DNA from 3 places in the Allobrachymonas denitrificans genome. Region 3 is predicted to be linked to each of the others. Evidence: riboswitches for the same ligand, from Rfam matches in the RefSeq annotation. Region 3 holds a riboswitch; each other region holds the start of a gene.
The links. Region 3 has a riboswitch for cobalamin ahead of KKQ75_RS01275 (bifunctional adenosylcobinamide kinase/adenosylcobinamide-phosphate guanylyltransferase). Riboswitches for the same ligand answer to the same signal wherever they lie in the genome.
Positions count from the first base shown of each region.

Region 1 (7,803 bases), 610 kb from region 3:
CAGCAGGCGCAGTCGGCGCAGATCGATGCCCAGCGAGTGCGCCGTTTCCTCGCCCAGTGCCAGTGCCTGCAGGCCGCGGCGGGACTGCCACAGCAACAGCATCCCGACCAGGATCGCGGGCACGGCGAGCCCGACTTCGCGCATGCTGCGGTCGGCCAGCGAGCCCATCATCCAGAACACGATTTCCTGCAAGGCAAAGGCATTGCGCGACCAGTTCATCACCAGCGCGATCAGGGCGCTGCTGAGCGCCGAAATTGCCACACCGGCCAGAATCAGCGTGGTGGTGTCATCGTTGCGGCGCGCCAACGCAAACACCAGCGCAACGGCCAGCGCCGTGCCGGCCATGCCTGCGAGTGGCAAGGCCAGCACCATCGCCTGGGCCAGACCGGTATACAGCGCCACCACGGCGCCCAGCGCCGCGCCGCCTGTCACGCCCAGCAGCCCGGGTTCTGCCAGGGGATTGCGCAGCAGGCCCTGCAAGGCCGCACCGGACATGCCCAGGGACGCCCCCACCGCCACGCACAGCACGGTGCGGGGCACGCGCAAGTCCCACAGGATGCGCGACGGCACCCATTCACCCGCCAGCGCGCCCTGCAGCAGGCGCAGCGGTTTCATGTCGGCATAGCCCACGGCCAGCGAGGCGAGCGCCAACGCCGCCAGCAGCAGCCATGCTGGCAGCCACCACAGGCTGGAGCGAATTCCGGTTTCTTGCATGGCCCGCATTATGAAGCGCTCTTGCGCTGCGCCAGCATGCGCGCCACCTGCAGACTCCAGTAGCCGCCGCAGATGGTCATGCGCGTCGGCAGGATGGTCTCGCTCAGGCTGGTACCGGCCAGCGCGGGATGCAGTTGCTCACGCGGTTCCACACTGGGGAGCTTGCGCGCGTAATCGGGGGTCATCATCAGGTCGGGCTGGGCTTCGACCAGGCGCTCCAGCGGCAAATAGCCGTAGCCATTGAGGCCTGCCAGCACGCCGGCATTGCGATAGCCGGCCAGTTGCAGCAGCTCATCCATCATGGTGCCCTTGCCGGTGCTGTAGCCCTGCCAGCTGCGCTCGGCGGCGATCGGCCAGGGCTTTGGATCGCCCTGCACGGTGGTGCGCAGCGCCTGCTCCTGTTCGCGGATGGTCTGCACGAGCTTCTGCCCGCGCTCTGGCTCGCCGACGGCAGCGGCGACAAGCTCAGTCTGCGTGACCACTTCGTCCAGCTTGTGCGCCAGCGGCACCTCCACCACGCGGATGCCGAGATCGCGCAGCATCTGGCTGGTGTAACGCGTGGTGTAGGCACCTACCAGCACCAGATCGGGCTTGAGCAGCAGCACTTCTTCCGTATCGCCACGGACAATCGGCAAGGTGCGCGCCTTCGTCTCCAGCATGGACAGCTCGGGATCATGCGCCAGCTTGCTCAGTGCCGCGATACGCTGCGGCTCGACCAGCTGCAGCAGCAACTGGTCGGCGCAGAGGTTGAGGGAGACGATGCGCTGGGGCTTGGCGGTAATGGCCGCCTTGCTCGCCCCAAGCGGAGCGGGTTTGTCGGCCGGTTGGCAGCCCCCTAGCGTTGCCAGCAGACACACGCCAGCCGCCACCGTAACGCCCCACCGCCCCCGCCGAGGCGGCGGAACGGGCGAACATTCAGCGGATTCGGGCGTGTGCCACACAGTCATGCCGGCAGCTTACTTGAAGTCCCAGCGGTAACCCAGCTTGAACTCGCGGCCGGGCATGGCATAGCCGGGAACCGACTCGTAATACTTGTCGAACAGGTTGTCGACACTGAAGCTCAGGGTGTGATTCGGCAGGAAGCGGTAGGCCACGCTGGCGTCCCACAGGGTGTAGCCCGGGTACTGCTTGGTGGTACTGCTCCAGTCGGCAAAGAAGGCGCTCTTGGTGGCCTTGCCGGTATAACGGGCGCCCACTCGCGTGTGCAACTTGTCCCAGTTGCCGTCCAGTGTCAAGCGTGCACTGTGTTTGGGTACGTACTCAAGATCTTTCCATACACCCTTGCTCTCTGATTCGGCGCGGAGGCTATGGGTATAACCCAATCCGAGTTTGAGATTGGGATTGATGTCCCAGCCTGCCGTGAGTTCGAGTCCGCGCATGCGGGCCTGATCTGCGTTGATCCAACTGGTGTAGCCTTTGCCTGCTTCCTGATATTTGTAGCTGACGATCTTGTCCTTGACGCGGGTGTCATAAAAGGTCAGGTCAACGTTCCAGTCAGGCTGTTCCAGCGTGACGCCGATATCCGCGCTGCGGCTGCTCTCGGGCTTCAGGTTGGGGTTGCCACGGTAGTTCGAGAACGTGGAGTAGTCCCCTGCCAGCTTCCATGCGCTGGGCGCCATGAAGCCCTTGCCGGCCGAGGCGTGCACGGCCACCATCGGCGTAAAGTAGTGCTTGATACCCGCGCTCGGGCTGAACTGGTTGAATGTCCGGCTTTGCGGCGTATTGTTGGGCAGCAGGGCCGTCGGCAAGGTGGACAGCTTGAAGCGGTCATAACGTCCACCCACGTACACGTTGGTCTGATCGTTATTGAATGCCATATGCTGTTGCGCGTAGATGGCAGTCGTCTGCAGCTTGCTGTCGGGGTTGTAAACCGTTGCGGGACCGAACAGGTAGCTGACCGATCCGGCCTTGGTCTGGTCGTAATCCACACCATACACCAGCTTGTAGCCATCCGCCCAGGTCCATTCATCCTTGAGTTGTGCGCCCTGCCAGGTGATTTTTGCATCGAAATCCAGCGGACGCTGGCCGCTTGGCGGCGCCTTGTAAGTAGTGTTGGTTTCCTTGCCGGAATAGACAGCCGCGCTCAACGCATGTTGCCCCATCACCCCCTTGAGCTTGGCACTGTACAAATCGCGCTTCACATCCTTGACAGTAGGCTTGCCGTCATACTCCGACCAGGCACCAGGGTTCCCAACATCATCGCCGCGCGCCACATCTGCACGAGCGTCAAGTGTCCAGCCCGGAGCAAGTTCAAAACCGAGCCGGAGTCCGTGACTGTACTGAGTGGCAGCGCTGTTGTTCCAGCGCGTGCCATCGCCGGACTTGTAGTCACCCTGCTTCTGCCATGATCCGAAATAGTCCAGGTTCAGCCACGGAGTCAGTGCACCGCCAATATCCGCTTGCACCGAACGATGCTTGAAGTTGCCGACAGAAACGCCAACCCCGCCCTGCAGATCGCCAGTACGGCGAACCGGAATCACATTGATAACGCCAGACATGGCTTGTGCGCCATACAAAGCAGAAGACGGTCCGCGCAGCACCTCGACCCGAGCGGCCCCCTGGCTGGGAATCAGGCCAATGTTGTCCTTGATGGCAGGGATGCCGTCCTGCAGAAACAGCGTCTGCCACGACTCACCCACCATCGGAGAACTGGGCGTATAACCGCGCACGGAAACGGCAGCATTCATGCCCGGATACTGTTTGATATCGACGTTGGCGGTCTTGTCCAGCAGGTCAGCCAGATCGTGGTGGGGTGTCTGCTCGATTTCCTTGCGGGTAACCACCTCGATACGCTGTGGCGTATCCTTCAGGCGCATTTCCGATCGTGCGCCCGTTACGACGACGCGATAGGTGTCTGCATTGGCGCCAGTGTCTTGCGATGCAGCCACAACCTCAACAGGCCCTGCCGTCTGCGCCACGGCAGCAGCAACCGGCGTCAGGCAGAAAAGCAAGCCTGCCAGGCGGATGGATTCCATTTTCATTTTCAAAGCCACTCTCGATTTTCCTGATGGCCACGCTGCACGCAGACAGTTTCGCTGCAGGCATTGCACGACATCGCACAGGCCATGCAAAGCCTGCTTGCGTTGTCACGACGATGCCGGAAGAAACAAGCGATGTTCTGTCTGCTCCCCGCAGACGGCCAGGTTCAAGCTGTCGCAACCCTGATCCGACAGCATCCACAACAACAGGCCGGTATCCGGACTCGCAAGTTCTGGTGCATCGCCTTCCCACAGGCGGCGCGCGCGTTGCCTTGCACAACGCCGCACCGCACCTGCAGTGGCTGCCGCGCCATCGATTGGCGCAGCCTGATACACCCACACTCGCTTACCGTTGCGGGGGCAGTCCGGGCCTGACGTTGCCATGCAACGCGCACCCGGTTCCCGTTTAACCTGCGCATTCCGGCCGCAGCCGGCGCCTGCAGGCACCTGTGGTCTAGTGCACCGGCCACACGCCGATGCGTGACCGATTGTAATTACAAACCCTGTCGCTGCCCACGAAATGGGCAAGACATTGCCGTTCAAGTGCCTGTACGCAACGCCCCTTTGCCCACGCGGGATGCCGCATTGCAGGATAATTGCGCCCCATGACCATCAAGATTCATACACCCGAAGAAATCGATCACATGCGGGTGGCCTGCCGTTTCGCGGCCGAGCTGCTCGACTATATCGGCCCGCACATCGTCCCCGGCGTCACCACCAACGAGATCGACCGCCTGTGCGAGGAGTACACCTCCAGCCGTGGTTCCGTTTCTGCGCCGCTCAACTACGCGCCCCCGGGCCACACGCCCTACCCCAAGTCCATCTGCACTTCGGTCAACCAGCAGGTGTGCCACGGCATCCCCAACGACAAGCCGCTGAAAAAAGGCGATATCGTCAACATTGACGTGACCCCCATCACCAACGGCTGGCATGGCGACAGCAGCCGCATGTTCATCGTGGGCGGCGAAGATGCTGCGCCCCCGTTCGTGCGCCGTCTGTGCCGCGTCACCCATGAGTCGATGTGGAAAGGCATTGTCGAAGTCAAGCCGGGCGCGCGCCTGGGCGATATCGGCAGCGCCATCCAGAAATACGTCGAAAGCCACGGCTACAGCGTGGTGCGCGAATTCTGCGGCCACGGCATCGGACAGGAATTCCATACCGAACCGCAGGTACTGCACTACGGCAAGCCCGGCACGCTGGAAGAGCTGCAGCCCGGCATGATTTTCACGATTGAACCGATGGTCAACGCCGGCCGCCGCGAGATCAAGGAATCGAACGACGGCTGGTCCATCGTGACGAAGGACCGTTCGCTGTCGGCCCAGTACGAGCACACCATCGTCGTGACCGAAACCGGCTACGAAGTGCTGACCGTATCCGAAGGCATGCCTGCGCTGCCGGATTTCGTCAGCGCCATCCGCACCTGAACCCGGCCTGACCATGCACGCGCAGAGCCCGGACGCCGTTGCCCCAGAGGCGCTGCAGGCGCTGCGGGATGGCTATGCGCGCGACAAGGAAGCCCTGCTTGCGCACTTCCGGGATCCGGACATCGGCTACCGCCGCATGCGCGGCGTGCTGGGCACGCTGCGGAAGCTGACCCAGCTGACTGACGCCGTGCTGCTGGCGCTGTGGCGCCTGCACGGGCTGGACCGGGACAAGGCCGCACTGGTGGCAGTGGGCGGCTACGGACGCAGCGAGCTGTTTCCGCATTCGGATGTCGATGTGCTGGTGCTGCTGCCCGATGCGGCGCACCCTGCCCCGGCGCAGGATCCTGTCCAGGCCCGCGTCAGCGCCTTCATCGGCAGTTGCTGGGATCTGGGCCTGCAGATCGGCTCCGCCGTACGCACCCTGTCGGAGTGCCTGAGCGAATCCGCGGGCGACATCACGGTGCAGACCTCGCTGCTGGAGCGCCGGCTGATTTTCGGCCCGCAGGCCCTGTACCGCCAGCTGAGCGCGGCCTACGACAGCGCCATGCAGCCCTATGCCTTCTACCTGGCCAAGACGCTGGAAATGCGTCAGCGCCACGCCAAGTTCGACAACACGCCGTATGCGCTGGAGCCCAACTGCAAGGAATCTCCCGGCGGCCTGCGTGATCTGCACATCGTGCTGTGGGTGGCCAAGGCAGCCGGCTACGGCACCACCTGGGATGCGCTGACGCGCCACGGCCTGATGACACGCTACGAGGCCAAGCAGATCAAGCGCAACTACACCCTGCTCAGCCTGATCCGCGCCCGCCTGCACATGGTGGCCAACCGGCGTGAAGACCGGCTGGTGTTCGACATGCAGACACTGGTGGCCGAGCTTTTCGGCTACACCCCGATCGAACGCCAGACGCGCCAGGGCCACGATCGCAGCCCGATCCGCCCCAGCGAAGCGCTGATGCGGCACTATTACTGGACGGCCAAGGCCGTCACGCAGCTCAGCCAGATCCTGCTGCTGAACATTGCCGAACGCCTGCGCGATTCCGGCCACACACGCAACTACGACCCGGCGCCCGTCACCCGCGCCATGCGTGCGCTGCAGGCACGCAGCTCCGCACGCGATCCGCAGGCGAGCGAACCCGGCGCCCAGCTCGCCGCGCAGGAAGTGGTCAACCCCGTGGCAAGCACGGCCACGCCACACACCGACTACCTGGCGCTGGGCGCGCAGCGGCGCGAAATGCGGCCGATCAACGAGCGTTTTCTCGACAACAACGGCCTGCTCGAAGTGGTCAGCGACACGCTCTACCGCGAGCAGCCGCACGCCATTCTTGAAACTTTTCTGGTACTGCAGCAGACGGTCGGCATCAAGGGTCTGTCGGCACGCACGCTGCGCGCCCTGTTCAACGCCCGCGTGCTGATGGACAGTGCCTTCCGGCGCGATCCGGTCAACCGGCAGCAGTTCCTGCAGATCCTGCAGGCGCCCAGCGGCGTGACACAGGCGCTGCGCCTGATGAACCAGACCTCCGTGCTGGGCCGCTACCTGTGGGTGTTCCGCAAGATCGTGGGCCAGATGCAACACGACCTGTTCCACGTCTACACCGTGGATCAGCACATCCTGATGGTGGTGCGCAACGTGCGGCGCTTCTTCAAGGTGGAGCATGCGCACGAGTATCCGCTGTGCTCGCAACTGGCCGCCGGCTGGGACTCGCCCTGGATCCTGTCCACCGCCGCACTGTTTCATGACATTGCCAAGGGCCGCGGCGGTGACCATTCGCTGCTCGGCGAGCGCGAAATCCGCCGTTTTGCCAAGAACCACGGCATCAGCAAGCCCGACACCAGCCTGCTGGCCTTTCTGGTGCGCGAACACCTGAGCATGAGCACCATTGCGCAGAAGCAGGATCTGAGTGACCCGGAAGTGATCCTCGCCTTTGCGCGCAAGGTGGGCAACGAGCGCTACCTGACGGCGCTGTACCTGCTGACCGTGGCCGATATCCGCGGCACCAGTCCCAAGGTGTGGAACGGCTGGAAAGGCAAGCTGCTGGAAGACTTGTACCAGGCCACCCTGCGCGTGCTCGGCGGTCACCATCCAGATCAGGATTCGCTGGTGGAATCGCACAAGCGCGGCGCGCTGGTGGAAATGGCGCGGTTTTCCATGCCCTTCGAGGGCCATGTGAAGCTGTGGAACACGCTGGACGTGGGCTATTTCATGCGCCACGACAGCGGCGACATCGCCTGGCACACACGCCACATCGCCCGCCATGCCGGCCAGGGCAAGACGGTGGTGCGTGCCCGCCCGGCCCCGCATGGCGAAGGCCTGCAGGTGCTGGTCTACAGCCCCGACCAACCAGAACTGTTCGCCCGCATCTGCGGCTACTTCGAGCAGGCCGCCTTCAGCATTCTGGACGCCAAGGTGCACACCACCAGCGATGGCTACGCGCTCGACACCTTCCAGGTCGTGACCTCGCTCATGCCCGAGCACTACCGCGAGTTCATCACCATGGTGGAAACCTCGCTGGCGCGCGCCATCGAACAGCACGGCCCGTTGCCCGAACCCGCGCGTGGCCGTGTTTCGCGCCGCGTGCGCATGTTCCCGATCACGCCGGCGGTGCAGCTTTCTGCCGATGAAAAAGCCCAGCACTGGGTGCTGACCATCACCACCAGCGACCGTCTCGGCCTGCTCTATCGCATTGCCC
Region 1 is NZ_CAJQUA010000001.1:888,843-896,645, reverse strand. It holds gene KKQ75_RS04210 (FecCD family ABC transporter permease) at 1-714, opposite strand, end outside; gene KKQ75_RS04205 (ABC transporter substrate-binding protein) at 723-1,571, opposite strand; gene KKQ75_RS04200 (TonB-dependent receptor plug domain-containing protein) at 1,671-3,689, opposite strand; cobalamin riboswitch at 3,885-4,158, opposite strand; gene map (type I methionyl aminopeptidase) at 4,298-5,116, shown strand; gene glnD ([protein-PII] uridylyltransferase) at 5,130-7,803, shown strand, end outside.
Region 1: linked by a shared signal. The riboswitch ahead of KKQ75_RS04200 (TonB-dependent receptor plug domain-containing protein) and the one ahead of KKQ75_RS01275 (bifunctional adenosylcobinamide kinase/adenosylcobinamide-phosphate guanylyltransferase) in region 3 are both predicted to bind cobalamin.

Region 2 (7,803 bases), 1.4 Mb from region 3:
GCTTGACGGCCTCGCCCTGCTCCTCGTCCGGCACACCGATGGCCGCGCACTCCACCACGCCCGGGCAGGTGGACACCACGTTTTCGATCTCGTTCGGGAACACGTTGAAGCCGTTCACGTTGATCATGTCCTTCTTGCGATCCACGATGCGGATATGGCCATTGGGCTCCATGCGTGCGATGTCACCGGTGCGCAGGAAGCCATCCTCGGTGGTGGCGCGGCGCGTTTCCTCGGGCTGGTTGTAGTAGCCCACCATCACGTTGGGGCCGCGGATGCACAGTTCGCCCGCCTCGCCCAGCGGCAGTTCCTTGCCGTCATCGTCCAGAATGGCCACGTCGATGCCCGGCAGCGGCATGCCGATGGTGCCGGTGAACTCCCGGTTGGTGACCGGGTTGTTGGTGCCGATGGCGCAGGTCTCGCTCATGCCCCAGCCTTCGATCATCGGACAGCCGGTGGCCTCCTGCCAGCGTTTGGCCGTGCCCTCGGACGCGGCCATGCCGCCGGCCTGCGAGATGCGCAAGGACGAGAAATCGACGGTCTTGAAATCGGGCTGCACCAGCAGGGCGTTGAACAGCGTGTTCACCGCCGGCAGTACATGGAAGGGCTTTTTCTTGAGCGTGGCGATAAAGGCAGGGAAGTCGCGCGGGTTGGGGATCAGCGTCATGTGCCAGCCCTGGCGGATGCCGAGCAGGCAGACCGTGAGCGCGAAGATGTGGTACAGCGGCAGCGCGGCAATGGTGTGGATGCGCGTGGTGTCGCTGCCCATGTCCTTGAGCGCCGGCTGGAACCAGGCGTCGGCCTGCAGCATGGCGGCGACGATATTGCGGTGCGACAGGATGGCGCCCTTGGCCAGACCGGTGGTGCCGCCGGTGTATTGCAGGAAGGCGATGGAATCCAGCGTCTGCGGCACGCGCTTGAGCTGCATGCCGGCGCCCTGGCGCAGCGCCTGGCTGAAAGACGTGACAGCCGGCCCGCCGGGCATCTCCAGCTTGAAAGCCGGCACCATCTTCTTGACGTGGCGCACGGCAAAGGTCACCAGCTTGCCCTTGAGCCCGCCCAGCAGGTCGCCCATGGCGGTGACGACGACATGCTTGAGACTGGTACGGTCCATCACCTGCTCCAGCGTATGGGCGAAGTTTTCCAGGATGACGATGACGCTGGCGCCGGAGTCGCGCAACTGGTGCTCCAGCTCGCGCGGGGTGTAGAGCGGGTTGACGTTGACGCAGGTGTAGCCGGCGCGCAGCACGGCAGCCATGGTCACGCCGAACTGCGGTACGTTGGGCAGCATGATGGCCACGCGCGCACCCGGCTCCAGCCCCTGCGCCTGCAGCCAGGCGCCGAGCGCGGCCGATTCGCGGTCGAGCTGGCCATAGGTCATCGCCACATCCATGCAGATGGAGAACTGCTTGTCCTTGTATTTCTGCAGGGACTCTTCCAGCATGTCCGTGAGCGAGCCGTATTGCTCCGGGTTGACGTCGTGCGGAACGCCTTCGGGGTAATGCTGCAGCCAGATCCTGTCCACCATGCCTGTGTCTCCTCGCCTGTCGATGGTTGGCGTTGTTGTGCTTGGAATGTCGCGCTGAATAGCACGGTCGTTCGAACGACTATCCTATCCCACAGTGTCGGCTTTCTCCAGAGGGCCGAGGGCAGGGCTTACCCCTAATTGTTTGCCCCCCGATCGGGATGCGGGAGCCGTTATGCTGGGGGTTCGCATGACGTTCACGTCAATCAGCACCGCATCCTGTGTTTCTGCCCGATGTCCGCCTCCTCCCTGCTTCCTGCCGACCTGCAGCTGTTCCAGCGCGGCTGGCTGTCGTCCAACAACGTGCTGTGCCTGGGCGAACAGCCGGCGCTGATCGACACCGGCCATGACAAGCATGCCGAATTGACGCTGCATCTGGTGCAGACCGCGCTGCTGGGCGGGCCGCCGCTGCACACCATCGCGCACACCCATCTGCACAGCGACCATTGCGGCGGCACGGCGTTGCTGCAGCAGGCTTATCCCCAGGCGCACACGCTGGTGGCAGCCTCGTCGTGGGATTCCGTGCAACAGTGGGACATGCAGCGGCTGAGCTATGTGCTCACCGGCCAGCACTGCGGGCGCTTTGCCGCGCAGGGCGTGCTGCAGCCCGGCAGCGTGGTGCGGCTGGGCGCCTACGACTGGGAAGTGCACGCCACCGCCGGCCATGACAGCGATGCCGTGATGCTGTTCGAGCCGCGGCTGCGCCTGCTGCTGGCTGGCGATGCGCTGTGGCAAAGCCAGCTCAGCATTGTGTTCGACGAGTTGCCGCGCTTTGACCGGGATGGCTTTGCGGGGTTCGAGGCGACGCTGGCGCAGATCGAGCGCCTGCAGCCGCAGGTAGTGGTGCCGGGGCATGGCGCGGCGTTTGGCGAGGGCGAAGGCGCTGCCGTGACGGCCGCGATTGCCAGCGCGCGCAAGCGCATTGCACTGTTCCGCGCGCAGCCGGAGCAGCATGCGCGCTATGGCGCCAAGGCGCTGATCAAATACCACCTGCTGGATGTGGAGCGCATGGCGCTGGAAGCATTTAACCAGTGGCTGGCAGGTGCGCCGGTGTTTGCCGAACTGCACGCGGCACTGGGCGGTGGCATCAGCCTGGAGGCGTGGCTGGAAGACATCCTGAACGAGCTGGAGCGCAAGGATGCGATCTGGCGCCGTGACGGCGAAATCGGCGACAGTCCGACAGTGTCGCGGCAGCGGCTGTAGCCGTTACCGCCCTCTCACCAGCCAGCGAAGGCAAAGCAAAAAGGCATGCGCCGTTGCCAGCGCATGCCTTTACAGGGGAGGACCGCCCGGAAACTCAGACGCGCTCGGCCACCCAGCCCTGCACACCGGCCAGCGCCGCTTCCAGCCCGGCCGGGTTGGTGCCGCCGGCCATGGCCATGTCCGGCTTGCCGCCGCCCTTGCCGCCAACCTGCTGCGCCACGAAGTTGACCAGCTCGCCGGCCTTGATCTTGGCCGTCGCGTCCTTGGTGACGCCGGCAGCCAGCTGCACCTTCTCGCCATCGACGGCGGCCAGCACGATGGCGGCGGTCTTGAGCTTGTCCTTGAGCTTGTCCATGGTCTCGCGCAGGGTTTTGGCATCGGCGCCTTCCAGGCGTGCCGCCAGCACCTTGATGCCGTTCACGTCCACCGCCTGGTTCATCAGTTCGTCGCCCTGGCTGGATGCCAGCTTGCCCTTGAGCGCGGCGATTTCCTTTTCCAGCGCCTTGACCTGATCCTGCATCTGGCCGATGCGTTCCAGCACTTCGCCGGGGGCGGAGCGCAGCGCGCCGGCCACCTTGTCGACGGTGCTTTCCAGACTTTGCAGGTAGCTGAGCGCGTTGGCGCCGGTCACCGCTTCCACGCGACGCACGCCCGAAGCGACGCCACCTTCTGCCACGATCTTGAACAGGCCGATATCGCCGGTGCGGCCCACATGGGTGCCGCCGCACAGTTCGGTGGAGGAACCGATGCTGAGCACGCGCACAACATCGCCATACTTCTCGCCGAACAGCATCATGGCGCCGGTCTGCTTGGCTTCTTCCATGCCCATCAGACGGGCCTGGGTGTCGCTGTTGGAGAGGATCTCGGCGTTGACCTTGGCTTCGACTGCGGCGATCTGCTCGGGAGTGAGCGGCGCGGTGTGGGCAAAGTCGAAACGGGTGCGCTCGGCGTTGACCAGCGAGCCCTTCTGCTGCACATGCTCGCCCAGCACCTCGCGCAGCGCCTTGTGCATCAGGTGTGTGGCGCTGTGGTTGCGCACGGTTGCGGCGCGCAGTTCGCAATCCACTTCGGCCGTGACGGTATCGCCCACCTTGAGCGTGCCGCGCGACAGGGTACCGTGGTGGCCGAACACGTCGGCCTTGATCTTGAGCGTGTCGGCCACGTCGAACTGCACGCCGTTGGCCACCAGCACGCCCTGGTCGCCGACCTGACCGCCGCTTTCGGCGTAGAACGGCGTGGTGTCGAGCACGACCACGCCTTGCTGGCCGGCATCGAGTTGCTGCGCGGGTTCGCCATTGACATACAGGGCCACGACCTTGGCCTCGCCGCCCAGTTGCTCGTAGCCGGTGAAGGCATTGCCCTCGCCGCTGTAGTCGAGCAGCTTGTCCATCTTGAACTTGCCGGCCGCGCGGGCGGTGGCTTTCTGTTCCTGCATGGCTTCCTCGAAGCCGGCCTCGTCCACCGTCACGCCGCGCTCGCGGCAGACGTCCTGCGTCAGGTCGAGCGGGAAGCCGTAGGTGTCGTGCAGCTTGAAGGCGACATGGCCGGGCAGTTCGCGGCGGCCGGCAATCAAGGCGTCGTCCAGGATTTCCATGCCCTTGGCCAGGGTCTCGAAGAAACGCTCTTCCTCGCCCTTGAGCGCAGCCATGACCTGCGCCTGCTGCGCCTTCAGGCGCGGGTAGGCATCGCCCATCAGCGCCACCAGATCGGGCACCAGCTTGTGGAAGAAGGGCTTTTGCTGGCCCAGCTTGTAGCCGTGGCGGATGGCGCGGCGGATGATGCGGCGCTGCACGTAGCTGCGGCCTTCACTGCCAGGCAGCACGCCGTCGCTGACCAGGAAGGCGGTGGCGCGGATGTGGTCGGCGATCACCTTGAGCGAGGGGTTGTCCAGGTCGGTACAGCCGGTTTCGCGCGCGGCGGCCTTGATCAGGGTGTCGAACAGGTCGATCTCGTAGTTGCTGTGCACGTGCTGCAGCACGGCGGCCAGACGCTCCAGGCCCATGCCGGTATCCACGCAGGGCGCGGGCAGGCGCGTGACGCTGCCATCCTCGTGCATCTCGAACTGCATGAACACGTGGTTCCAGATCTCGATGAAGCGGTCGCCATCCTCTTCGGGCGAGCCGGGCGGGCCACCGGGGATTTCGGGTCCATGGTCGTAGAAGATCTCGGAGCAGGGGCCGCAGGGGCCGGTGTCGGCCATCATCCAGAAGTTGTCGCTCTTGTAGCGCGCGCCCTTGTTGTCGCCGATGCGGATGATGCGCTCGGGCGGCAGGCCGATCACGTCCTTCCAGATGTCGTAGGCTTCGTCATCTTCGGCGTAGACGGTGGCGGTGAGGCGCTCGGGCGGCAGGCCGTAGATCTGGGTGAGAAGTTCCCAGCCCCATTCAATGCTTTCGCGCTTGAAGTAGTCGCCGAAGGACCAGTTGCCCAGCATCTCGAAGAAGGTGTGGTGGCGTGCGGTGTAGCCGACGTTTTCCAGGTCGTTGTGCTTGCCGCCAGCACGCAGGCAGGCCTGCACGCTGGTGGCGCGGTTGTAGGGACGCTTGTCGGTGCCCAGGAACACGTCCTTGAACTGCACCATGCCCGAGTTGGTGAACATCAGCGTCGGGTCGTTGCCCGGCACCAGCGGGCTGGATTCGACGATGGTGTGGCCCTTGCTGGCGTAGAAGTCGAGAAAGGTCTTGCGGATGTCCGCAACGGTCATGGGGGAAGGGGTGCTCATGCTGGGGACGGCCGAACGGCCGCAAAAGGCTGTATGGGGAACGAAATGTGCTGCCCGAGATTATAGGTGCGCAGCCATTTTCAGCAGGAGGCCGCCTATAATTATGCATACATGCAGGTGTCCGGATGGAGTCATGTCCGTCCGGATGAAACGGGAAGCTGGTAAGGCCGAGGCCAAGTCCAGCGCTGCCCCCGCAACGGTATGTCAGTCAAGCTTGCAGCTCGATGCCACTGGTCGCTTCCGGCCGGGAAGGTGCTGCAGGCCCCCTGCCCTGTGCAGGAACTGGCAAGCCCGGAGACCGGCCTGCTGTGACACGTTTGTCAGCGTTGCGGAGGGCGATGCGGGCAGTGCACAGCCGGACTTCCCCCTTTTTCTTCCCGGCATCGCGCTTCCTTCAATACCCACCTGCCAGCGCGGCAGACTGTATGCCAGCCCCGGCTGGTCTTCTAGGGTGTTACTAAAAGGAAGCAATCATGCACATCGAACCCGGCATTCTCTCCTCCGCCAAGATCGCCTTTGCCAACGTCGCAGCCGTCGGCATGCTGGCTGCCTGCGCGCCCGCGCTGGTCAAGCGCCCGGCCCTGCTGCTGCGCACCGCGCTGGCGGCGCTGTTCTTCTCCATCTTCATGCAGGTGTTCCACATGCCGGTTGGCGCATCGGAACTGCACTTCGTCGGCGCCATGCCGATCTACCTGCTGCTGGGCTTCGTGCCCACGCTGTTCGGCTTTGCCTTTGGCCTGCTGCTGCAGGGTCTGCTGTTCGATCCGCAGGATCTGGCGCATCTGGCCGTGAACAGCCTGTCGCTGATGGTGCCGCTGGCTGCCGTGCACTACGGCCTGGGCAAGCGCCTGGCCGGCAAGTTCACCGTGGCCAACATCGTGAAGCTGGACTTTGCCTTCTACGCCGGCGTGACGCTGATGGTGGGCTTCTGGCTGTCCATGGGCACCGAACCCACGCCGCTGGCCAACTGGGCCACCTTTGCCGCCAGCTACCTGGCGCTGGTGCTGGTCGAGCCGCTGGTGACGCTGGCCATCGTGCGCGCTGCGCGCGGCTTCAAGGACAGCAACTGGGCCCAGCTGTGCCTGGATGAGCGCGTGACGGCTGCTGCCTGATCACTGCCGTCCGCCGGCCCGGCCTGCAGTGTGCGGGCCGGGCTTTTGCCGTTTCTGTTTCTGGTTTTTCCCATGCAATTCTCTTCCCTGCCAGGCAAGGTCTGGTTTGTCGGCGCCGGCCCCGGCGATCCGGAGTTGCTGACCGTCAAAGGGCGCGACCTGATCGCGCAGGCCGGTGCCATCCTGTTTGCCGGCTCGCTGGTGAGCGAGGCCGCCACGCGCTGGGCGCCTGCCGGCTGTGTGATCGCCGACAGCAAGGACATGACGCTGGAGCAGATCTGCGCCTGGCTGATCGCGCAGGCGCAGCAGCACGCCGTGGTGGTGCGCCTGCAGACGGGCGATCCTTCGCTCTACGGCACGCTGATCGAGATGGCGCAGCCGCTGGATGCGGCCGGCATACCGATCGCGGTGGTGCCGGGCGTGACCTCGGCCATGGCCTCGGCCGCTGCGGCGGTGGAGAGCCTGACACTGCCCGAGGTGACGCAAACCGTGATCCTCACGCGCGTGGAAGGCCGCACGCCCATGCCCGAAGGCGAAAGCCTGCGCGAACTGGCCCAGCATCGCTGCACGCTGTGCATCTACCTCTCCATCACCCTGCTGCACAAGGTCGAGAGCGAACTGCGCGCCGCCGGCTGGCCGGAGGACGCGCCCATGCTGGTGGTGCACAAGGCGAGCTGGCCGGGCGAGGAGCGCATCCTGCGCGGCACGCTGTCCACCATCAAGGCGATCTGCCGCGAGGCCGGCGTGGTGAGCCAGAGCATGATCATCGCCAGCCCCACACTGGGTGCCCGCCAGTGGCCCGAGTTGACCAAGTCGCGCCTGTATGACGCCGGCTTTACCCACCGTTTCCGCCGCGCCAGTGCGCCTGCGGATGACGTTTCCCCCTCTTCCTCCGGAACCCCGACATGACGACTCCTACCCTGCTGCTGGTTGGCCATGGCTCGCGCGAGCCGGGCGGCAACGCAGAAATCGAACAATTCGCACGCCGCTGGCGCCAGGACCGGCCCGAGTGGCACATCGAGGTGTGCTTTATCGAGTTTGCCGATGTGCTGCTGGACGAAGGCCTCGACCGTGCCGCCGCCCATGCGCAGCAGCATGATGGCAAAGTGCTCGTATTGCCGCTGATCCTGAACGCCGCCGGCCATGTGAAAGGCGACATTCCCTATGCCCTGGAGCAGGCGCGCCAGCGCTTTCCGCAAGTGCAGTTCGACTATGCACCGCATCTGGGCGCCTGCGAGCCGGTG
Region 2 is NZ_CAJQUA010000001.1:1,680,131-1,687,933, forward strand. It holds gene KKQ75_RS07820 (AMP-binding protein) at 1-1,525, opposite strand, end outside; gene KKQ75_RS07825 (MBL fold metallo-hydrolase) at 1,757-2,725, shown strand; gene alaS (alanine--tRNA ligase) at 2,820-5,447, opposite strand; cobalamin riboswitch at 5,546-5,768, shown strand; gene KKQ75_RS07835 (energy-coupling factor ABC transporter permease) at 5,921-6,559, shown strand; gene cobM (precorrin-4 C(11)-methyltransferase) at 6,632-7,468, shown strand; gene KKQ75_RS07845 (sirohydrochlorin chelatase) at 7,465-7,803, shown strand, end outside.
Region 2: linked by a shared signal. The riboswitch ahead of KKQ75_RS07835 (energy-coupling factor ABC transporter permease) and the one ahead of KKQ75_RS01275 (bifunctional adenosylcobinamide kinase/adenosylcobinamide-phosphate guanylyltransferase) in region 3 are both predicted to bind cobalamin.

Region 3 (7,803 bases):
ATATACCGTGCCTCGTTCATCCAGCGCTGCGTCATGGGCGAGCACCAGCTTTCCAGCAGCGCCACGCCGTGCGCGCCCGTCGGCCACGACGGCCCCAGCTGCGCAAACTCCGCAATTGCGCCACGCTCCGCATGCAGCGGCGCAATGGCATAGGCGCCACGGATGCCGCACACACCCAGCGCCTTGTTGGGCGTCCAGAGCTGCCAGACCGCATCCCGGTCCAGTTCGGGAGCCAGCGGCTTGAACGACAACTGCAGCGGCGCGTAGGCACAATCCAGCACCACGATCGCTCCGGGCTTGCGCAAATCCCAGTCTTCCGGCAGGGTCAGCGCCTGGCCCAGCGGGCTGGACGGTGCACAGAGCCAGACCAGGTCCGCCTCGGCAATCATCTCCGTGCGCTTCAGCCCGACCTTGCTGGATGCCACGGCGTAGTCGCCGTAATGGAACTGCGGCATCCAGCTTGCGCCATGCGGATGGCGCAGGGCCGTCCAGGCCGCCAGCCGTGCAATCAATTCGCTGGCACTGGCACCGATCACGATGCGCTGCACTTCCACGTCATGGAACTCGGCCAGCTGCTCGCGCAGGCGCCGATAGGTGGGATCGGGATAGCGCGTGGCATCGGCCGCATTCAGCGCCTCCATCGTGTACGGGCACGGCCCGGCCGCATTGCTGTTGGTCGAAAAATCCCACGGCGCGGCCCCCATGGCATCGGTGCCGCCGTGCGCCGCAACCATCATGGTGTCTGTCATGCAGCCCTCCCCTGCCAGCCATGAAAGGCCAGCGCTGCGAACAAGATTGTGATTCCGAGCAGGCCCAGCACGGCCACTCGCGTCATCTGCACGGCGCGCGGCACATGGCTGGCCTGCGCCGCCTGTCCCGCCGCATGCAGGGTGTATACGCCCGGCTTGCGCAAGCGCACATCCAGGACCATCGCCATGGCGGCCATGGGCCAGCCACTGTTGGGTGAGGGCGTCCGCCCTGCCTCCTGCTGCAGGCGCTGCAGTGAACAGCGCGTCGGCCGCATGCCGGACAGCAGCAGCGCCAGTCCGGTGATGCGTGCGGGCAGCCAGGCCAGCACGTCATCGACACGCGCCGCCCATTTGCCCGCCCATTCCCAGACCTGGCCGCGGTAGTCGCCGCGGTAGCCCCACATGGAATCGGCCGTATCGGCATAACGGAACAGCGCCGCACCGGGCAGACCCAGCAACGCAAACCAGAACAGCGGCGCAATCACGGAATCATTCAGGTTCTCGGCGAGGCTCTCGATGGCGCTCTCGCGCACCTGCTCTTCGCCCAGCTGCGTCACATCACGGCTGACGATGCGCGCCAGTTGCTGCTGCCCTTCCTGCAGGGAACGCCCCAGCGCCACCTCCACCGCCGCCACCTCGTCGGTCAGCATGCGCCAGGCCAGCAACGGCTTCAGCGCAATGCCCAGCAGCAGGGCGGCCCAGCCCCACGGCAACTGCAACAATAGCCATTGCAGCGCTCCTGCCACTACCAGCACAAGCAACGCACCGCCCCACCAGGCCAGTGCTCCGCGCCAGAAGCTCGGCCAGTCAGCCTCGTGCGGGCGCACCCGCGCCTGCAGCCAGCGCCCGGCACGGCCCAGGTAGTTGCCCATCCAGACAACCGGGTGCCAGCGCGGTGGCGGCTCCCCGATCCACTGGTCGATCATCAGGGCAAGCAGCACGGCTGCAAATCCGATCCAGAGTCCGTGTGGTCCTGTCATGGCAACACTCCTGCCGGGTCGGTAGCATGCACGGCACCCGCAAGGGTGCCGCCGCGGATCAGTGTCCCGACTTTCCCGCCGTCATGCCCAGACGCTCGATCAGCTTCAGGTCGGCTTCCACATCGGGGTTGCCGGTGGTGAGCAGCTTTTCACCGTAGAAAATGGAGTTGGCACCAGCCATGAAGCACAGCGCCTGCATGGTATCGGCCATGGCACTGCGGCCAGCCGACAGGCGCACGCGCGCCTTGGGCATGGTGATGCGGGCCACGGCGATCATGCGCACGAACTCCAGCGGATCGATGTCTTCGGTTTCGGCCAGCGGCGTGCCCTCGACCTTCACCAGATTGTTGATCGGCACGCTGTCCGGATAATGCGGATGCAGATTGGCCAGCTGGCCGATCAGCTCGGCACGCTGGCGACGGCTTTCGCCCATGCCGATGATGCCGCCGCTGCAGACATTCACGCCCACGTTGCGCACGTTCTCCAGCGTGTCCAGACGGTCCTGGTAATCGCGCGTGCTGATGATGTTGCCGTAGTTCTCGGGCGCGGTGTCCAGGTTGTGGTTGTAGTAATCCAGACCGGCTTCCTTGAGCTGCTCGGCATGGTCCTTGGTCAGCATGCCCAGCGTGCAGCAGGCTTCCAGGCCCACGTCCTTCACCGTCTTGATCAGCGTGACCACGTTCTCGATGTCGCGGTCCTTGGGCGCGCGCCAGGCCGCACCCATGCAGAAACGCGTGGCACCCGCGGCCTTGGCCAGCTCGGCGGCCTCGCGCACCTTGTCGGCTTCCATCAGCTTGGTGGCATCGACGCCGGTGTCATAGTGCACCGACTGCGGGCAGTAGCCGCAATCCTCCGGGCAGCCGCCGGTCTTGATCGAAAGCAGCGTCGCAAATTCCACTTCGGCCGGATTGAAGTGCTCGCGGTGCACCTGCTGTGCCTTGAACATCAGCTCGGGGAACGGCAGCGCAAACAGCGCCTCGATATCCTCCACCGCCCAGCGGTTGGTGCTCTGCGGCACCGGCTGGTTGTTGCGCGGGGCGCAGAAATGCACGGTCTGCTCGCCGCCGGTATGGCAGGTGGCGGGGGAATGGGTGACAGGAGTGTCCATCTTCGGGCTTTCTCTACATCAATCGGAAGAATCGCAGCACGCATTGTCCGCTACCGGGCTTTGCCCAGGCTGACAAAGCCCCTGCAGGAACGGGGCACTGTGGCCCCAGCTATTGTCAAAAACCACATCCGCCAGCGGCATGCGGCTGGCCCAGCGCTGCTGCTGCAGCATGGGCGCATCATAAAACTCGGGCACCGGGCCGATGCACAGCAGCGCCAGCGGGCTGGCCCCTTCGGGCAGCTGCAGCAAGGCACCCAGCTCGTCGGGATCGAAAATCGACACCCAGCCCACGCCCAGCCCCTCCGCACGCGCCGCCAGCCACAGGTTCTGCAGCGCGCAGCCGACCGAAGCGATATCCATATAGGGCATGGTGCGCCGGCCGAACACATGGCGCTCGCGCCCGTCCGCCAGGCATACCGCGATCAGCTCGGCCGCCTCGCGGATCCCTTCGACCTTGAGCTTGAGAAAATCCTCCTCGCGCTCGCCCAGCGCACGGGCCGTGGCCACGCGTTCGCGCTCCACGCAGCCATGGATGCGCTCGCGCAGCCCCGCATCGCTGATGCGCAGAAAGCGCCAGGGCTGCATGAAACCCACGCTCGGCCCCGCATGCGCCGCCAGCAGCAGGCGCTCCAGCACCTCGGGTGCCACCTGCGCGCCCGGCGTGAAATGACGCATGTCGCGCCGCTGCGCCATCACGCGGTAGATCGCATCCCGATCCGCCGCCGGATAGGCATGCGATGCATCCTGCGGCACGGCAGTCGGCAAGGCTGCAGCCTCACCCGATGATGCGTCCGGGGCGAAAGGCAGGCTCGTCATGGTCTTGCTCACCAAATCCGCTCAGTCCTCGATCCCGCGCTGTGCCGGAATGCCGGCATCGAACGCATGCTTGACCGGGCGCATCTCGGTCACGGTATCGGCGATGTCGACGATCTCCTGCGGGCAGCGGCGGCCGGTCAGGCACACATGCACATCGCGCGGACGGTTCTTCAGCGTCTCCACCACATCTTCCAGCGGCAGCCAGCCGTACACCAGCGGATAGGTGATCTCGTCGCACACCACCAGGAAATACTCGCCGCTCAGGATGGCGGCCTTGGCCTTTTCCCAGCCGTCGCGCGCCAGCTGCGCGGACTTTTCCAGATCCTGGCTCTTCCAGCTGAAGCCGTCGCCCAGCCCTTCCACGGGCACGCCGATCTGCTCGAACATGCGGTGCTCGCCAAAGCGGGCGCTCGGCACCTTCATGAACTGGTAGATCTTCACCTTCTTGCCGCGGCCGGTGGCACGCAGCGCCAGGCCGAAGGCCGCCGTGCTCTTGCCCTTGCCATCGCCGGTGTTGACGATCAGGATGCCGCGGCGTTCGCCATCCGACTTCTCGTACGGCTTTTCCTTGGGCGGTTCCTCGATTTTCATGGCAGGTCCTTTCAGTCGGAAGATTTCAATGTCAGCGGCAAGCCTGCCGCCATCAGGGTGACGTGGCTGCACACTGCCGCCACGCGCTGGTTGAGTTCGCCGAGCGCGTCGACAAAGGCACGCGTCTCGCGGCCGAGCGGAATCACGCCCAGACCGATTTCATTGCTCACGATATACAAGGGGCCCGGCCAGGCCCGGATGGCCTCCAGCAGATCGGCAACCGCGGCCTCCAGCCGCGCAGCATCGGCGACCGGCTGCACATCCTCCTGCTCCAGCGGCATCAACTGCTGCGTCAGCCAGAGCGTGAGGCAGTCCAGCACCAGTGCCACCTCCGGCGCACCATGCTGGCGCAACAGGCCGGGCACGTCCAGTGCGCCGCCCCACTCCGCAGCCTGCAGGGTCTGCATGCGCGGCACGCGCCGGGCGCGATCCTGCTGGTGGCGCGCGATGCGCTGCTGCATTTCCTCGTCCCAGGGCAGTGCCGTTGCCAGATACAGGGCACGGCGCCCCGCATCCTGCTCCAGCCAGCGCGCCACCAACTGCTCGGCGCGCACCGTCTTGCCGGATTTCTGGCCGCCCAGGATCAGTTCGTGATGCCTCATGCCGCCCTCCACGGCTGCGCACGGCGCACGCCAGGGCGCAACCCGTTCAGGAGAGAAAGACCAAGAGAGAAAATGTCCGCCAGCACCGGCACCAATGCCACCATGAGAAAAGCCCGGAAAACCGCTGGCGCCCCGCCGCTGCATTCCGTTCCGGCGCCGGCCCGCAGGCAGGCGCCCCAAATCAAGCTTGCTGGCCGGTATCCGGGCTGACGGCATGGCAGCGCTGCCTTCCCGGCACCTGGCCAGTGGCGTGCGAGAACACTGCGGCAGCCGCTTCACAACCCGGGCTGCGCCGTATCACCGTTGCGGGGGCAGCGCAGGCCTGTGCCCTGCCAGCCATCCCGGCAGGACTCCTGCTTCCCGTTTACCCGGCGGCCACAACGACCTGCCAGGCACCAGCAATCCGGATATTGTAGGACGATTCGCCCCGTCCCTGAGGAAAGCCCCCATGGCGTCCCGGCGCCATCATCTACAATGTGCAACAAAGGGCCAGGCCTGCAGCTGCAGGCCACGCCAGCTATCTTGTTGCCTGTCGTTCCCGTGCCATGACCACTCCCCTCACCCCGCTCTCGCTCGACCAGGTCGCAGACCGCATGGAGCACATGCTGCTGCGCTACCAGGAGCTGCAGAAAACCGCCGCCCTGCTCCAGGGCCAGCTGCAGGAAGTTATCCAGGAGCGGGATTCGCTCAAGTCGCGCCTGTCGGCCGCCCGCGCGCGCGTCGACGCCCTGCTCGCCCGCCTGCCGGCCGAGCCGGTGGCAGCGCCGGCCGCCCCGGCGCCCGCCATGGCCAGCGTCTGGGGCCAGCAGCCCCCTGCCGCACAGCCTTCTTCTGCCAAGGATGATCCGCAATGAAGCAAATCGAAGTTCCGATCATGGGCCAGGCCTATGTGCTGGCCTGCCCGGAAGGTTCCGAAGACCGCATGACCGAGGCAGTGCAGCGCGTCGACACCGCCATGTGCAAGATCCGTGATGCCGGCAAGATCCGCGCACGCGACCGCATCGCCGTGCTCGCCGCCCTCAACATGGCCTTCGACCTGATCGAGAAGGAGCAGCAGATTGCCGCCATGCCCGCCCCCGCCGCCGAAGGCGAGGTACAGCCGGCCGAGTTGGTGCACCCCCGCATGCAGGCCCTGCTGCAGCGCATGGACGAGGCGCTGGCCGAGGACGGCCGCCTGATCTGACAGCCGTACACAACGCGCGGGCTTTTACATCTGCAAATTTCCCACGCGGGCGAATTTCATCCTAAAATGAAGGCGTCTGCAGCGAGCTTGGCTTTATATTTCCTTGAACCAATGCTCTCTGAGCCCGGGCTTGGTAGATCGCTCGGCCAGCGTGATCATCTCGCGTTAGATGAACCCAAGGCCTTGCTGCCCTCGCCCACCTGAACCCCTCCGTTCAGGATGACGGTCTGGCTCTGCTGCAGACACCTCTCAGCCGTCTGGCGCCCCTCGCGACAGACCCCAAGCCGCCCACCAGGGCGGCTTTTCGCGTTCGGAGCTCCGAACGCCTCAGCAGATTTCCCGCCATGATCCTCGAACCCATCACCATTGTCGAACTGGCCGCGCTCGGCCTCACCGGCGGCTTCATGGCCGGCCTGCTGGGCGTGGGGGGCGGCATGGTGCTGGTGCCCTTCATCACCTGGATCCTGGCCAGCCGCGGCGTCGACAACGAACTGGCCGTGAAGATGGCGATTGCCACTTCCATGGCCACCATCATCTTCACCTCCATCTCCAGCGTGCGCGCCCACCACAAGCGCGGCATGGTGCGCTGGGATCTGGTCAAGGGTATCGCCCCGGGCATCATGATCGGCGCACTGGTCGTCAGCATCGGCGTGTTCGCCCTGCTCAAGGGTGCCTGGCTGTCCGTGGTGTTCGGCGTGCTGGTGATCCTGGCGGCGCTGCAGATGTTCCTGGATCGCAAGCCCAAGCCCACGCGCCAGATGCCCGGCCGTGGCGGCCAGATGGCGGCCGGCAGCGTGATCGGCTTCCTGTCCGGCCTGCTCGGCGCCGGCGGCGGCTTCCTGAGCGTTCCCTTCATGACCTGGTGCAACGTCGCCATCCACAACGCCGTGGCCACCAGCGCCGCCCTGGGCTTTCCGATCGCGGTGTTCAACGTGATCGGCTACGTGCTGGGCGGCTGGAGCGTGGCGGGCCGGCCGGAATGGTCGGTTGGCTACGTCTGGCTGCCAGCCCTGGCCGTGATCGCCAGCTGCAGCGTGCTGATGGCCCCGCTGGGCGCACGCACCGCGCACGCCCTGCCGGTCAAGACCCTCAAGCGCATCTTCGCCGGCATCCTGATGCTGCTGGCGGTCAGCATGCTGATCAAGGGTATCCGCCTGCTGGGCGCGTAAACCTCAGGGCGTGGTGCACCACGGCGCCTGATCATGCATCAGGCCCATCCACAGCGCCACGCCGGCGCTGATGGCCAGCGCCAGGCCAGCCAGGCGAATGCCCCATTCGCCATCGCCCAGCTTGCGCATGCGCAGCAGCAGCCACGGGCCCGCCATCAGCGACACGCTGGTGCCCAGCACGAACAAGGCCATCACGGCTGCCCCCTGCCATACCACGCCGGTCAGGGCCGCCACCATCAGTGCCGAATACAGCAGGCCACAGGGCAGGAAGGCCCACAGCATGCCCACCAGCACCGGCCCGAAAGAACCGCCGCGCTGCTGCAGGCGCTTGATGCGCTCCCACACCTTGCGCGCCGAGCGATCCAGCCAGGCCGGCTGCCGCCCCTGGAACATCAGCAACACCCCGAGCACCAGCGCGGCGACGTGGATCGTGCTCCACACCGGCCGCAGCGCGGCACTCTGCACCGTCAGCCAGCCCAGGCCCTGCATGGTGGCCGCGGCCAGCGCGCCCAGGCCGGCATAGCCCAGCACCCGCCCCACCTGGAACAGCCCCATGGCCGTATTCTGCTGCGCCGGCCGTTCACCGGCCGTGACGCCGATCCCCG
Region 3 is NZ_CAJQUA010000001.1:275,413-283,215, reverse strand. It holds gene KKQ75_RS01300 (aminotransferase class I/II-fold pyridoxal phosphate-dependent enzyme) at 1-749, opposite strand, end outside; gene cbiB (adenosylcobinamide-phosphate synthase CbiB) at 746-1,729, opposite strand; gene bioB (biotin synthase BioB) at 1,788-2,837, opposite strand; gene bluB (5,6-dimethylbenzimidazole synthase) at 2,856-3,530, opposite strand; gene cobO (cob(I)yrinic acid a,c-diamide adenosyltransferase) at 3,675-4,244, opposite strand; gene KKQ75_RS01275 (bifunctional adenosylcobinamide kinase/adenosylcobinamide-phosphate guanylyltransferase) at 4,256-4,846, opposite strand; cobalamin riboswitch at 5,022-5,261, opposite strand; gene KKQ75_RS01270 (DUF904 domain-containing protein) at 5,392-5,700, shown strand; gene KKQ75_RS01265 (cell division protein ZapA) at 5,697-6,029, shown strand; gene KKQ75_RS01260 (sulfite exporter TauE/SafE family protein) at 6,374-7,198, shown strand; gene KKQ75_RS01255 (sulfite exporter TauE/SafE family protein) at 7,202-7,803, opposite strand, start outside.